DNA from 2 places in the Mesorhizobium sp. J428 genome. Region 1 is predicted to be linked to the other one. Evidence: predicted binding sites of a transcription regulator. Region 1 holds the regulator's gene; the other holds the start of a gene.
What was found. The regulator LexA, encoded in region 1, represses DNA repair genes until DNA is damaged. The targets are predictions, from matches to a motif close to TGTTCNNNNTGTGTTCNG.

Region 1 (4,209 bases):
GACATCGCGGCGCTGCGCACCCAGCCGCCCTTCGACGCCTCCGCGATGGACGGCTATGCGGTCCGCGCCGCCGACGTCGCATCGGTGCCCGCGACGCTGCGTGTCATCGGCGAGGCGCCGGCCGGCAAGGGGTTCACGGGCACGGTTGGCCCCGGCGAAGCGGTCCGCATTTTTACCGGCGCACCGGTTCCTGCCGGGGCCGACGCCGTGCTGATCCAGGAGAACACGCGCCTCTCGCCCAATGGTGTGGAAGCATTGGAGCCCGTCGCGGCCTTCCGCAACATCCGCCGGCAAGCTCTCGACTTCCGCGAAGGTGAGCCTCTGCTCGAGGCGGGCCGGCTCCTCGATCCCGCCGCCGTCTCGCTGGCGGCTGCCGCCAACCACGCGGCGCTGCCGGTCATCCGCAAGCCGCTGGTCGCTATCCTCGCCACGGGCGACGAACTGCTGCCGCCGGGCAGCGAGACCGGGCCGGACCAGATCATCTCCTCGAATGCCTATGGCGTGGCTGCCGTGGTCGAAAAGATGGGTGCCGTCCCCCTCGATCTCGGCATCGTACGTGACGACCGCTCTGGGATCGCCGCGGCGATAGATGGCGCACGCGCAGCGGGCGCGGACATCATCGTCACGCTCGGCGGCGCCTCGGTCGGCGACCACGACCTGGTGCGCGAGGTGCTGAGTTCTGCCGGTATGACGCTCGACTTCTGGAAGATCGCGATGCGGCCCGGCAAGCCGCTGATGTTCGGCCGATTGGGCGACGTGCGGGTGCTCGGGCTCCCCGGCAATCCGGTGGCCTCTCTCGTCTGCTCGCACCTTTTCGTCGCGCCGCTCGTCGCGCAACTGGGAGGACGGCCCCATATGTTGGACATTCGGGACGCGGTTCTGGGTGTCGACATGACCGAAAACGACCAGCGTGAGGACTATGTCCGCGCCCGTGTCGAGAGTCGCGACGGCCAACTCGTTGCAGCGCCCTTCCCTGTGCAGGATTCTTCGATGCTGCGGATTCTGGCCGACGCCAACGCCCTCATCGTCCGTCCGCCCTTCGCTCCCGCAGCCCCTGCGGGCTCTCCCTGCCGCGTGGTTCTGCTGCGATGAGAAGCCGGCTCGGCAAATAGCCTGAACGAACGGTAAACAAATTCACTAAAATTTAAGCGGTTGCAGAACACATATCGAACAGATAGTGTTTGTTCTGGTTTTGTTTGTCTGGCGATTCTTGGAGGGCGAAATGCTGACGCGCAAGCAACACGAGTTGCTGATGTTCATCCACGAGCGGATGAAGGAGTCCGGCATTCCCCCTTCCTTCGACGAGATGAAGGAGGCGCTGGACCTTGCCTCGAAGTCCGGCATCCACCGCCTGATCACGGCGCTGGAGGAGCGCGGCTTCATCCGCCGCCTGCCCAACCGGGCGCGCGCGCTGGAAGTCGTCCGCCTACCGGAATCGATGTCTCCCGCCCTCGCCGGCCCGCGCAAATTCTCCCCGAGCGTCATCCAGGGCAGCCTCGGCCAGAAGCCGGCCGAGCCGCCGCGCGCGCCCGTTGCCAGCAACGATGCGGGCAGCGCGATCTCGATCCCCGTCATGGGCCGCATCGCGGCCGGCGTGCCGATCGACGCCATCCAGCACCAGACCCACGCGATCATGGTGCCGCCGGAAATGCTGTCGGGCGGCGAGCACTATGCCCTTGAAGTGAAAGGAGATTCGATGATCGAGGCCGGCATCTTCGACGGCGATACGGTCATCATCCGCAACACGAACGCGGCCACCCCCGGCGACATCGTCGTGGCCCTGGTCGACGAGGAAGAAGCCACACTCAAGCGCTTCCGCCGCAAGGGCGCCTCGATCGCTCTCGAAGCCGCCAACCCGGCCTACGAGACGCGGATCTTCGGCCCGGACCGGATCAAGGTGCAGGGTCGTCTCGTCGGCCTCATCCGGAAATACTGAGCGTCGCGAAGAGCCGACGAGTGGTTCAGGAAGCCGGCTTCGTGCCGGCTTTTTTGTTTGCGGGCTCGTAAGGAGCCATGCCTCTGGCGGCGCGCGAGAAGCGGCGGTGGTCGTGCCAGGGACGCGTGCCGGACAGGGCGTAGGTGACGGAAGCGTTTCCCACACCGTCGAAGCGGATCTCTGCGCTGCCGTCCAGCGCAAGCCGTCGCGCGGTGATGATTTGCACTTTGCTGTGCGGGCAGGGATTGGCAGCCGTCGGATCGGCGATGACGATTACGCTCGCCGTGTCGCAGGCCTGCTCGGCGTCGGGCATCGTCAACGCATGAGCGACCACGGCTCCCGACTCATGTTCGACCCGGCACAGGTCGCCCGCGCAGAAGAATCGCGCCGGAGAAATATCCATGACGGTGCCAGTGGTTCCGGCTTCCGTCTCCTTTGCCGGCTTCATGATACCGGTTGCCATCGTCGCCCGCGACCAGTCTTCGACCGTAAACGCATTCGGACGGTCGCGGTTGACTGCCAGCATGCCGTCCCGCGTCCTGATCCCGACCAGTCGCGCATCCTCGGAGACGTAGGCCTGCGGCAATTCGCGAAGCGTCAGGCTTGCAAAGCCCACGACGGCGAGCGGGACCGCGAGCAGTCTCACCGCGGTCGTCGTGGCAAGCGTGAGCGGCACCAGCGCAAGCGCGAGCAGGACAACGGAAGCGGAGGGAACCGCGCCGATCGCATCGACCGGCGTGCGCTCGGCGAGCCAGCGGACGATGGCAAGTGCCAGCGACAGCCCCTGCCCCATGATTATGAAGACTGGCCCATCGAGGCCGAAAGGCATCAGCACCATTCCGGCCACCGCCGCCGGCATCACGACGACCGAAAACACGGGCATGGCCGCGAGGTTTGCGACAAGGCCGAGCGGCGAGACACGCTGGAAATGCCAGGCGCCGAAGATGCCGGTCGCGACGCCGGCGATCAGCGACGTGGCCGCCAACCCCGCGGCGTAGAAGACGACCGTTCGCGCAATCCGCAGGAGCGCGCCACGCTGTGCAGGATTCGGTTGTGCTCGGCGCGCTCTGCGTTCCGCCCACCAGCCATAGGCGGAAACGAGCGCGGCCGTTGCCGCGAACGACATCTGGAAGCTTGGCCCGACGACCTCGTGCGGCGAGAGCACGATGATGATCAGGGCGGCGATCGCCAGGTTGCGCATCGTCAGCGCCGCGCGATCGAAAAGCAGCGCGACCAGCATCACCGCGATCATTAGGAAGCTGCGCTCGGCGGCGACCTGCGAACCTGAGATAAGAAGATAGGCGGCAAGTGCTGCCAGCGCGCCGACAGCCGCGTATTTCCGCACCGGATGGCGCGAGGCAAATCCGGGAAAGGCGGCAAAGCCGAGCCGCAGCGACCCGATCACCACGCCCGCCACCAGCGCCATGTGCAGGCCGGAGATCGACAGCACATGCGCGAGCCCGGTGATGCGCAGCGTCTCGTTGACATCCTCCGGGATTCCCGCACGCACGCCGGCGACGAGCGCGGCCGCGATCTCGCCCTCGGGCCCACCGATATGGCCGCGGATGCGCCCGGCAAGCGCGAGGCGCCGCGCTTCGATCCAGGCTTCCACGCGCGCGCGCAACGAACTCTCGTCCGCCGCCGGCAAAACCTCAGGCCGCTTGAGAAAGAAGCCGCTCGCGCCAATCCGGTCGAAATAGCTTTCGAAAGCGAAATCGTAGGAGCCGGGACGCAACGGCCCGAGCGGCGGCGCGAGCCGCGCCAATCCCGTCACCGCAGCACCCGGCTCAAGGCCCGGCGGCGCGGATCGGGCCGTCAGGCGCACGCGGTCGGGCTGATAGCGCAACTTCGGCCGCTCTGTCGCCATCACCGCGAGCGTCAACCTTATGCGCCCCTTCTCGCGGGTTTCGATCGTCTCGACACGCCCCGTCAGCCGTGTGGTGATTTCGCCGCCGATCACCTTCGTGCTGGAGCGCCAGGTTTCCACCTTGCCGAAGAAGGCACCACCAACGAGGAGCAGAAGTGCCAGCGCGAGATATCTCGCCACCGCGACATTACGGGCCAGCCAGGCAACGGCTCCGAAGAGACCAGCCAGCGAGAGGATCGGCGTCCAGCCTGGCTCGAAGTCGAGTGCGAAATAGACGGCCGCTCCGGCGCAGAGCAGCACGGGCACGAGGAGGAATGCGCCGCCCCGATCTATCTCGAGCTGAACGGCCGATGCCGCCTGTTCGGACGCGTGGACGGGACCCGCTTCCACGCGCCCTGCCGCGATC
Region 2 (4,209 bases), 2.2 Mb from region 1:
GAAGCTCCGTCAGGAGAAGCTCGCCCGCGAAGCGGCGGAACGCGCCGAACGCGAGCGCCTTGCGGAAATCGCCCGCAAGGAGGCCGAGGAGCGTGCGCGCATCGAGGCCGAGGCTCGCGAGGCCGAGGAAAAGGAGCGTCTGTCGCGCTACCTCGCCGAGGAAGCCGAGAAGAAGGCAAGGCGCGATGCGCGCTACGCCGCTCGGAAGTCTCGCGTCGGGACCCGCCGGACCGCCTGATCCAGGCCGGACAAGGTCCGGCCGGTAAGCCGTTCAGCCATCATGGCGGACCCGAGGTGCTCGGGCCCGCCTTTTGGCGTTTGCCCTGTAAGGCGGCGACCGGAATCTACTTGTCCTTCTTCGGCTTGGTGATCCGCGCCGGCTCGACCTTGGCGAACGGCGCCGGCGCCGCGACCGGCTTCTTCGCGTCCTTCTTGGGTTTTCGAGCCTCCTTGCCGGGCCTCATCGCACCCTTTGCCATGTCATCCTCCTTCGGGGCGTTCGACTGAGCGCATCTGAATGGAAAAGCACAGCGCAATCAAGCGCGAACGCTGGGCCGCAGCCTATTCGTCGCCGTCGACGACACGAAGCCGCAGTTGTCCGGTGCGCGTGCCCACCGAGGGCTCCGCCGCAGGGGACGAATCCGCACTGTCCGGAGCCTGGCCGAACTCCAGCGCCTCGATCTTCTGGCCGCGCTTCGCGAGCTTGTCGGCCGAGGTAACGATCTGGTCGATGTCCTTCGCCGTCAGTGCGAAATGCCCCTGCAGCTTGCGCACGCGGTCGTCGAGGCGCGACAGGTCCTCCATCAGCCGCACCACCTCGCCTTGGATCAGGTGCGCCTGCTCGCGCATGCGGGCGTCCTTCAGCACCGACTGGATCACCTGGATCGACAGCATCAGCAGCGAGGGCGAGACGATGACGATGCGGGCACGGTGCGCGCGCTGGACCAGCGCCTCGAAGTTCTCGTGGATCTCGGCGAAGATGGACTCAGAGGGCACGAACATGAACGCCGTGTCCTGCGTCTCGCCGGTCAGCAGGTATTTCTCCGAGATCGCCTTGATATGCACCTCGACGTCGCGCCGGAATGCCTGCGCGGCGGCCTTGGCAGTTTCCGGCGAACCCTCCGCCGCCTCGGCGGCGCGGATCGCGTTCCAGGCCTCCAGCGGGAACTTGGCGTCGATCACCAGCGGCGGCGTGCCGTTCGGCATCCTGATGATGCAGTCGGGGCGGCTGCCGTTCGACAGCGTCGCCTGGAACTCATAGGCGCCGTGCGGCAGACCGTCCGCCACGATCGCCTCCATGCGCGACTGGCCGAACGCACCGCGCGTCTGCTTGTTCGACAGGATCGCCTGCAGCTGGACGACCTGTCCGGCGAGCGACTGGATGTTGCCTTGCGCCGTGTCGATCACCGCCAGCCGCTCCTGCAGCTTTGCCAGGCTTTCATGCGTCGAACGGGTCTGTTCGGTCATGGTCTGGCCGATCCTCCCCGTCATGGCGTCGAGGCGCTGGCCGAGCGACTGGTTGAGCTCGGCCTGGCGCGCGCTCAGCGCCTCGTTCATCTGGCCCATCCGGCCCTGCATCTCGAGTTGCTGGCGGGCGATCTCGGCCATCCGCATCTCCGCTTCGCGGGCAAGCTGCGCCGCTTCGGCGGCCGCCGCCGCCCGTGCCGCGCCGGAGCGCCACAACGCCACGCCGAGAAGCACGACGAGCAGCAGCGCGACGACAGCCGCCGCTGCCAGCGCCTGGCCGAGCGTCACGATCGATGCGCCAAGCTGCATCACGGGCTGTTCAAACAGGGTGGAGAGGTCGTTCATGCAACAAGTCTATGCGATTCGGCGGACCGCGTCAGATCAAAACGTGAACGGAGATCTTGCCGATGTTGACGCTGCCGGGCCGAGGTCTTAGGTGAGCCGAATGTCCGTCAAGCCTCTAATCATCCTTCCCGATCCGTTGCTGCGCCAGGTTTCCAAGCCCGTGGAGCGTGTCGACGCGCCGCTTCTGAAGTTTGCCGGCGACATGCTGGACACGATGTACGACGCCCCCGGCATCGGCCTTGCCGCGATCCAGGTGGGCGAACCACTGCGGCTGGTGGTCATCGACCTCGCCAAGGAAGGCGAGGCACCTGCCCCGCAGATCTTCATCAATCCCGAGATCGTGGCGTCTGGCGACGACAGCAATATCCACGAGGAAGGCTGCCTCTCGATCCCCGACTACTATGCCGAGGTCGAGCGCCCGGCGAGCGTGACCGTCCGCTATCTCGACAAGGATGGCAAACAGCAGGAACTGGCCGCGGACGGCCTGTTGGCGACCTGCCTGCAGCACGAGATTGACCATCTGAACGGTGTGCTGTTCATCGACCATATCTCGAAGCTGAAGCGCGACATGGTGATGCGCAAGTTCAGGAAGCTGGCCCGCACCGCCTGAGCGAAGCGGCGCCCGGACTCCTGACCGGATAGCCCGGGCCCGGCCGCCGGAGAGAACGCCAACCCGCCCAGGCGGCCGATACCGAAGCTACGTCGCTCTGCTCTACAAGGTTTCAACTTCGAAGCCGAAGCTTGGTTTAGTCCCATAAAAAAGCCCGCCGAAGCGGGCTTCTTATGAGGCTCTGCGCTTGTCGCTATTCCGCCGGCGTGGGCTTCTTCTTGAACATGCCGATGAGATTGTCCCAGAGCTCGATCTTGGCGCCTTGACGCTTCATGATCACGCCCTGCTGGACGATCGACAGGAAGTTGTTCCACGCCCAGTAGATGACGAGGCCAGCCGGGAACGAGGCCAGCATGAAGGTGAAGATGACCGGCATCCAGGTGAAGATCATCGCCTGGGTCGGGTCCGGCGGCGTCGGGTTCATGCGCATCTGCAGGAACATCGTGATGCCCATGATGATCGGCCATACGCCGATCAGCAGGAAGGCGGGAACCGCGAAGGGCAGCAGGCCGAACAGGTTGAAGATCGAGGTCGGATCGGGCGCCGCGAGGTCCTGGATCCAGCCGAAGAACGGCGCATGCCGCATTTCGATCGTCACATACAGCACCTTGTAGAGCGCGAAGAACACGGGAATCTGGATCAGGATCGGCCAGCAGCCGGCCAGCGGATTGATCTTCTCCGTCTTGTAGAGCTCCATCATCGCCTGCTGCTGCTTCATCTTGTCGTCCGCGTATTTCTCGCGGATTTCCAGCATCTTCGGCTGCACTTTCTTCATGTTCGCCATCGAGGCGTAGCTCTTGTTGGCGAGCGGGAAGAACACCGCCTTGACGATGACCGTGGTGGCGAGGATCGCCAGGCCGAAATTGCCGAGCAGCTTGTAGAGGTGGTCGATCAGCCAGAACATCGGCTTGGTGATGAAATAGAACCAGCCCCAGTCGATCATCAGGTCGAACTGCCGGATCTGCCGGTCGGTCTCATAGGCCTGGATCTTGTTCACTTCCTTGGCGCCGGCAAAGACGAGGGTCTCAACATTGGCGGAGGCACCCGGCGCGAGCTGGATCGGGTCGGTCAGGTAGTCGGCCTGGAAGCGGGCCCGGCCGTCGTCGAACCAGGAGAAGTTGGGCTGGAAGGGCTGGGCGCCCGACGGGACCAGCGCGACAGCCCAGTATTTGTCGGTGATGCCGAGCCAGCCATCAGTCGACTTGCCGGGGGTGACGCGCTTGTCTTCTTCCAGGGTGGAATAGCTGATCTCCTGGAGGCCTTCCTCACCGGTCACGCCGATCAGGCCCTCATGGATGACGTAGACGCTCGGATGCGCTGGCTTGTCGAAGCGCGTGACGCGGCCGTAGTTCTGGAGCGACACGGCCGCCGCGCCGGAGTTCTCCACCTTGTCGCTGACCGTGAACATGTAGTTCGCGTCCACCGCGATGGTGCGCGTGAAGGTTATGCCCTTGTCGTTGGTGTAGGTCAGGGTGACCGGGGTCGACGGAGTGAGCGTCGCGCCGGCCGGGGCGGTCCACACCGTATCGGGGCCTGGCATCGCGCCGGCGTCGGCGCCGGCCACATAACCGATCTCGGCATACTGGCCGTTGGGCAGGGAGGCGGGATTGAGCAGGTCGATGTTGGGCGAGCTCTTGTCGACCTCGGTGTGGTAGGCCTTGAGCTTCAGGTCGTCGATGCGCGCGCCGGCGAGGTTGATCGAACCGGCCAGCGCCGGCGTGTCGATCGCCACGCGGCTGCCGGCGGCGACGGTCGCTTCACGGCTGGCCCCGACTGGCGCGGAGGCC

Region 2: LRS09_RS14225 (DNA recombination protein RmuC) is a predicted target of LexA. The motif match lies at 1,845-1,862, and genes of this name have one in related genera.

The regions. Positions count from the first base shown of each region.
Region 1 covers NZ_JAJOMX010000001.1:5,004,178-5,008,386, forward strand. The annotation lists gene glp (gephyrin-like molybdotransferase Glp) at 1-1,092, shown strand, start outside; gene lexA (transcriptional repressor LexA) at 1,223-1,936, shown strand; gene LRS09_RS25220 (ComEC/Rec2 family competence protein) at 1,962-4,209, opposite strand, start outside.
Region 2 covers NZ_JAJOMX010000001.1:2,804,044-2,808,252, forward strand. The annotation lists gene LRS09_RS14215 (DUF6481 family protein) at 1-238, shown strand, start outside; gene LRS09_RS14220 (hypothetical protein) at 345-479, opposite strand; gene LRS09_RS14225 (DNA recombination protein RmuC) at 562-1,812, opposite strand; gene def (peptide deformylase) at 1,913-2,422, shown strand; gene yidC (membrane protein insertase YidC) at 2,616-4,209, opposite strand, start outside.